DNA from 2 places in the Azospirillum sp. A29 genome. Region 2 is predicted to be linked to the other one. Evidence: predicted binding sites of a transcription regulator. Region 2 holds the regulator's gene; the other holds the start of a gene.
What was found. Region 2 encodes HrcA, which represses chaperone genes, less so after heat shock. Its sites were predicted from a motif close to GTTAGCACTCNCCNNNGGNGAGTGCTAAC; they were not measured.
Positions count from the first base shown of each region.

Region 1: a site for HrcA is predicted at 1,695-1,723, ahead of groES (co-chaperone GroES). Genes of this name have one in related genera too.

Region 1 is NZ_CP170466.1:1,394,579-1,397,984, reverse strand. It holds gene ABNQ38_RS21525 (COX15/CtaA family protein) at 1-295, opposite strand, end outside; gene ABNQ38_RS21520 (lysozyme) at 432-926, opposite strand; gene ABNQ38_RS21515 (hypothetical protein) at 1,101-1,337, opposite strand; gene groES (co-chaperone GroES) at 1,785-2,075, shown strand; gene groL (chaperonin GroEL) at 2,125-3,406, shown strand, end outside.
Region 2 is NZ_CP170466.1:1,848,302-1,851,707, reverse strand. It holds gene ABNQ38_RS23770 (YifB family Mg chelatase-like AAA ATPase) at 1-213, opposite strand, end outside; gene ABNQ38_RS23765 (creatininase family protein) at 435-1,181, shown strand; gene hrcA (heat-inducible transcriptional repressor HrcA) at 1,350-2,390, shown strand; gene grpE (nucleotide exchange factor GrpE) at 2,442-3,041, shown strand; gene ABNQ38_RS23750 (response regulator) at 3,200-3,406, shown strand, end outside.

The DNA of each region.
Region 1 (3,406 bases), 450 kb from region 2:
AGAAGATCGACTGGAAGCCGGCCAGATCCATGTGGCTGTTGTAGATGCGGAATTCCGGCGTCGCCTTGTACAGCTCGAAGACCCGGTTCCATTCCGCCGCGGACAGCGGCGGTAGGATGCCGATCAGCGGCTTCCACTCCACCATCGACAGACCGGATTCCGTCAGCCGGGTGATGGCGCCGATCACGGCCATGGCCAGCACCATGGCGGCGCAGACCAGAAGCCAGACGGCGATGGGCCGGTTCGGATTGGGGCGGGTGGCGGCGGCGAGGCTGTCGGAGGCAAAGGCGGTCAAGGCGGCATTCCGGAGCGCGGCGGTGGGATGTCCGCAAATGTGGGGCGAACATCCCGTCCCGTCAAACGGCTCGTGCCCGGCGCCTGCCGGAATGCCGGATCGGGCTTGGATATCGGGGCCGGATATCAGGCCAGGATCAGGGGGTGCCGTCCGCGGTGGTGACGCCGGTCTTTGGCTGGGCGGTCTGGCTCTGGAACAGCGCCTCCTCGGCCGCGCGGCGGGAGACGAGGCCCGGCAGCTTGGTCGGCGTGCCGTTCACCGTGGCATAGACCCAGCGGCCGAACTGGCCGGCGGCGTCGGCATAATCGCCCTCGTTCAGCAGCTTCAGCAGGGTCGAGCTTTGCAGGCTGCCGGCACCGAGGTTGAAGACGAAGGATGCCAGCGCGCCACGCTGGTCCGCGTTCAGCGGCACCGTCACCAGGGCGTCGACATGGCTGGCGGCCTGGGCCAGGTCGGAGGCGAGGAAGGCATCGGCCTGCTCGACGGTGATGGTCTGTCCCATCGTCACGCCGGCGGTATGGCCGTAACCGATGGTGGGAACGCCGGCCGGGCACAGATAGGCGTTGAGGTAGAGGCCTTCGAAATGCTTCACAAGATCGACCGCGGCTTGGCAGACCGGCTGGGTGGTCATGGATGGAAACTCCCGGTTGGCGCGCCGGGCGGGGTGGTTCCGCCCGTATCGGCGGCGATCCTATGCGAAATTCTCGCAAGACGGGAGTATATATTTAAATTTGTCGCGAATTGCGGAGATGCGGCCGCAGAGAATCGCAGCAGGAGAAACGAGCGCGGGATCGGGCCGAAAGACTCAGGGCGACAGGGTCTGGGCGGCGCCGAACAGCACGAACAGGGCGAACAGCAGGGCGAACAGGCCGGCGATGGTGGTGAACTCCAGCAGTGCCTCCACCAGCCGGCTCTCGTGATCCCGCCACCGTGCCCGCTTGCCCGATCCCGGAGCGGAGGCGATTCGGGCCGGCCGCTTGTATTGGAGGCGGTCGGCCGCATGAGTCCCGGTCCAGCCGTCCGCCCGCCGCTTCGCCATCATCGCGCCCTCCACCTCTTCAGTGCCGATTTCTCTAAAATTTTAGAAAATTCCGACGGGTGGCGCTGTGACGGCAATCACAGGCGTGCAGTGCAGGAGCAGAGGAGGCGGTTGGGGGGATCGGGTAGGGCTGCCGGTGTCTGGTTCTGTCCTTTCGCTGTCCCGGCGATGCGTCCGCTGCCGGAAGGGTCGGCTTCTTCGCGACCGTTCGAAGAAATTTGCCCGCGCCGGCTGTCTGCCGCATTGAGGAAATATCATTTAAAATCAATATACTATCGGCAAGGCTGGATGAGTGTTGCAGGCATTAGCGGCAAATTCCGAAACGAGCCTCTTGAATCCACAATCCGCTTCGATTAGCTGTCTGGCACTCGCCGGGCTGGAGTGCTAACAGCCGCCGCCCGCGCCAATTCCCGTCAGTCAGAAACAAGCCTTGATCCAAGGAGGCATTCCATGAAGTTCCGCCCGCTCCACGACCGCGTCGTCGTCAAGCGTCTGGAGTCCGACACCAAGACCAAGGGTGGGATCATCATCCCCGACACGGCCAAGGAAAAGCCGCAGGAAGGCGAGATCATCGCCGTCGGCCCGGGCGCCCGTGACGAGTCGGGCAAGGTCGTGGCGCTGGACGTCAAGGCCGGCGACCGCATCCTGTTCGGCAAGTGGTCGGGCACTGAAGTGAAGATCGAAGGCGTCGATTACCTGATCATGAAGGAATCCGACATCATGGGCGTGATCGAGGCCTAAGTCCTCCGCCCGTACCCTTCGAAATTTACAAGTTAAAAGGAATCGAGATATGGCTGCCAAAGACGTCAAGTTCGGCCCCTCCGCGCGCGAAAAGCTGCTGCGTGGCGTTGACATCCTCGCCGACGCCGTGAAGGTCACGCTGGGCCCGAAGGGCCGCAACGTCGTGATCGAGAAGTCCTTCGGTGCTCCGCGCATCACCAAGGACGGCGTGTCGGTCGCCAAGGAAATCGAGCTGGCCGACAAGTTCGAGAACATGGGCGCCCAGATGGTCCGCGAGGTCGCCTCGAAGACCAACGATCTGGCCGGTGACGGCACCACCACCGCCACCGTCCTGGCCCAGGCCATCGTCCGCGAAGGCGTGACCAAGGTCGCCGCCGGCCTGAACCCGATGGACCTGAAGCGCGGCATCGACATCGCCGTCGCCGCCGTCGTCGCCGACATCCAGGCCCGCGCCAAGAAGGTCACGACCAACGACGAGATCGCCCAGGTCGGCACCATCTCCGCCAACGGCGAAGCCGAGATCGGCAAGATGATCGCCCAGGCGATGGAGCGCGTCGGCAACGAGGGCGTCATCACGGTGGAAGAGGCCAAGAGCCTGGACACCGAGCTGGACGTCGTCGAGGGCATGCAGTTCGACCGTGGCTACCTGTCGCCGTACTTCATCACCAACGCCGACAAGATGATCGCGGATCTCGAGAATCCGTACATCCTGCTGCACGAGAAGAAGCTGTCGGGCCTCCAGCCGCTGCTGCCGGTCCTGGAGTCGGTCGTGCAGTCGTCGCGTCCGCTGCTGATCATCGCCGAGGACATCGAGGGCGAGGCTCTGGCCACCCTGGTGGTCAACAAGCTGCGCGGCGGCCTGAAGATCGCCGCCGTCAAGGCCCCGGGCTTCGGTGATCGCCGCAAGGCGATGCTGGAAGACATGGCCATCCTGACCGGCGGCCAAGTCATCTCGGAAGACCTCGGCATCAAGCTCGAGAACGTCACCCTCGACATGCTGGGCACCGCCAAGAAGGTCGTGATCTCCAAGGAGACCACCACCATCGTCGACGGCGCCGGCGAGAAGGCCGACATCGAAGCCCGTTGCGGCCAGATCCGCGCCCAGGCCGAGGAGACCACCTCGGACTACGACCGTGAGAAGCTGCAGGAGCGTCTGGCCAAGCTGGCCGGCGGCGTCGCGGTCATCCGCGTCGGCGGTGCGACCGAGGTCGAGGTGAAGGAGCGCAAGGACCGCGTCGACGACGCCATGCACGCCACCCGCGCCGCGGTGGAAGAGGGCGTGGTCGCCGGTGGCGGTTCGGCCCTGCTGTATGCCGGCAAGGCGCTGGACA
Region 2 (3,406 bases):
GGCAGGGGCGAGGTTGACGGTGATGCGCTTGGCCGGCAGCGCCAGTCCCAGCGCGTGCAGCGCGGCGCGCACCCGCTCCCGGCTTTCGCCCACCGCCTTGTCGGGAAGGCCGACGACGGTGAAGGCGACGATTCCGCCGGACATCTGGACCTGGACGTCGATCCCCAGCACCTCGATGCCCTGGAACGCCACCGTGTTGACGCGCGCAACCACAACCGCACCCCGAAACAGACGCCCGACAGGGCATGGTACACGCGATTGTAGTGACCATGAGGCCAATGCGCCAGCACGGGATGAACAAAGCCCAACCGCCGGCCCCGTCATGCCCGCCCGGCGCAGGGAGCGGTTGTCCCGGCCCGCCGGCCGCCTAACATGAAGGCAAACGCATTCCCGGCCGCATTTCCGGCACGCATCGTCGAAAAGGATCAGCCACCGTGCAGCTTCACCTGAGCACCTGGGCCGAGGTCGAAAGCTATCTGAAGACCTCCAAAGGCATCATCATGCCGATCGGCTCGACCGAGCAGCACGGACCGAACGGGCTGGTCGGCACCGACGCCATCTGTGCCGAGGTCATCGCGAAAGGCGTCGGCGACGCCACCGGCGCGCTGGTCGGTCCGACCATCCCGGTCGGCATGGCCGTCCACCACATGGAATTCCCCGGTTCGATGACGCTGAAGCCATCCACCCTGATCGCGCTGCTGCGCGACTATGTCGGCTCGCTGGCCGAACACGGGTTCGAGCGCTTCTTCTTCGTCAACGGCCATGGCGGCAACATCGCCACGCTGCGCGCCGCCTTCTACGAGATCTATGCGGAGAACCGGGCGCTGCGCGGCCGTGACGCCCCGGACCTGCGTTGCACCCTGGTGAACTGGTGGGAGAATGGCGAGGTCGGCCGCCTGTCGCGCGAGCTGTACCAGGGCAAGGAGGGCTCGCACGCCACCCCCAGCGAGGTGTCGCTGACCCAGTACGCCTATCCCGACTCGATCAAGACCGCGGCGATGGAACCGGAACAGGCGCCAGCCGGCGGCTTCCACGATGCCCGCGACTTCCGCCGCCGCTATCCCGACGGCCGCATCGGCTCCGCCCCCAGCCTTGCCCGTCCCGAACATGGCCAGCGCCTGTACGAGGCGGCGGTCGGCGCCATCGCCACCCAGTACCGCGCCTTCCTGGCGGAGCAGTAAGGGCGGTCACACGCCTGCATACCGCTTGCAGGCCAATGGGGGCATGCCGGTGGGGCATCTTCGCCCCGCACGTTGATTCGGCGGTCGGACCTGCCTAAATTCGGACCGGTTGACGGAACCCGCGTTCCGCAACCGACCGGCCCGAACAGAGCACGACCGCCCCAGTCCATGATCAACGAGCTGAACCAGCGATCGCGCGAGATTTTCCGGCTGATCGTCGACGCCTATGTGGCGTCGGGGGAGCCGGTCGGCTCCCGCACGATCTCGCGGCGGCTTGGCATGGCCTTGTCGCCCGCGACCATCCGCAACGTGATGGCCGACCTGGAGGAGCAGGGGCTGCTCTATGCCCCGCACACCTCCGCCGGCCGCATCCCGACCGATGCCGGCCTTCGCATGTTCGTCGACGGCCTGCTGGAGATCGGGTCGCTGACCGAGGACGAGCGCGCCTCGATCGAAGCGAAATGCTCCGCCTCCGGCCGCGCCTTCGCCGACGTGCTGGGCGAGGCGTCGACCATGCTGTCCGGCCTGTCGCACTGTGCCGGGCTGGTGGTGGCGCCTAAGACCGACCGTCCGCTGAAGCACATCGAGTTCGTGTCGCTCGGCCCCGGCCGTGCCCTGGTCGTGCTGGTGAACGAGGACGGGCTGGTCGAGAACCGGGTGATCGAGGTGCCGATGGGGGTTCCCACCTCCACCCTGCAGACGGTGTCGAACTTCCTCAGTGCCAAGCTCGCCGGCCGCACGCTGGACGAGGCCCGGCAGGAGGTCCTGCAGGAGATCGAGCAGCAGAAGACCCAGCTGGACGAGCTGTCGCGCAAGGTGGTCGCCGCCGGTCTGGCCACCTGGGCCGGCAGTGGCGGGTCGAACGCCGGCCAGCTGATCGTCCGCGGCCAGTCCCGCCTGCTGGAGGACGTCACCGCGCTGTCCGACCTGGAGCGTGTGCGTGGCCTGTTCGAGGCGCTGGAGACCAAGGAGACGATGCTGCGCATGCTGGACGCTACCGGTCGCGGCGACGGCGTGCAGATCTTCATCGGCGCCGAGAACGTCCTGTTCAGCCATTCCGGCTGCTCGATGATCATCTCCCCCTTCCAGAACAGCCGGGAACAGGTGATCGGCGCCATCGGCGTCATCGGCCCGACCCGCATCAATTATGCCCGCATCATTCCGCTGGTCGATTACACCGCCAAGGTGGTCAGCCGGCTGATCGGCTGAACACCACCCTCACCAACTCCGCCTTTTGACGAAGCAAGAATTGAGAAAACCATGAGCGAAGAGCAGAACAAGCCCGCCGACGCCACGGTGGAGCCGACCGAGGCCACCGCCGACACCGCCGCCAACCAGACGGATGCCGGTTCGCCCGAGGACCGTGTCGCCAAGCTGGAGGCCGAGGTCGCCAGCCTGAAGGACCAGCTTCTGCGCGCCATGGCGGAGACGGAGAACACCCGCCGCCGTGCCCAGCGCGACCGCGAGGACGCCAGCAAGTTCGCCGTGTCGAGCTTCGCCAAGGAGCTGGTGTCGGTCGCCGACAATTTGCGCCGCGCGCTCGACGCCGTGCCGGCCGAGGGCCGCGAGCAGGACGATGTGCTGAAGGGCCTCGCCGTCGGCGTCGAGGCGACCGAGCGCCAGCTGTTCGCCGCCTTCGACCGTGCCGGCATCAAGAAGCTGGACCCGGCCGGCGAGCCGTTCGACCCGAACTTCCATCAGGTGATGTTCGAGATCGAGAACACCGGCAAGGCCGCCGGCACCGTCGTGCAGGTTCTCCAGCCCGGCTACACCATCCACGGACGCCTGCTGCGCGAGGCGATGGTCGGTGTCGCCAAGGGCGGTGACGCCGGTGGCCAGCACGTCGATACGAAGGCGTAACCATACGACTTCTGCAAAGCCCCCGGTTCAGCGGCATCGCCGACGGGCCGGGGGCTTCGTGTTATGCGGAATAGGGTACGCCAGCGGTTGACGGTCGGCGGGAAATTGCCTAGGCCTTTCCCTTATTCCTTTCGGCCGAGCAACCGGAGCCGCGTTCCATGCCCAAGAGCGTCCTGACCGTCGACGATTCCAAGACCATCCGCGACATGGTCGGGTTCACGCTGAAAGGCGCCGGCTATGAGGTGGCGGAGGCGTCGGACGGCAATGCCGGCCTCGCCCTGGTCAACCAGCGCAAGTTCGACTGCATCATCACCGATTTGAACATGCCGGGCCTGGACGGGCTGGCGCTGACCCGCGCCATCCGC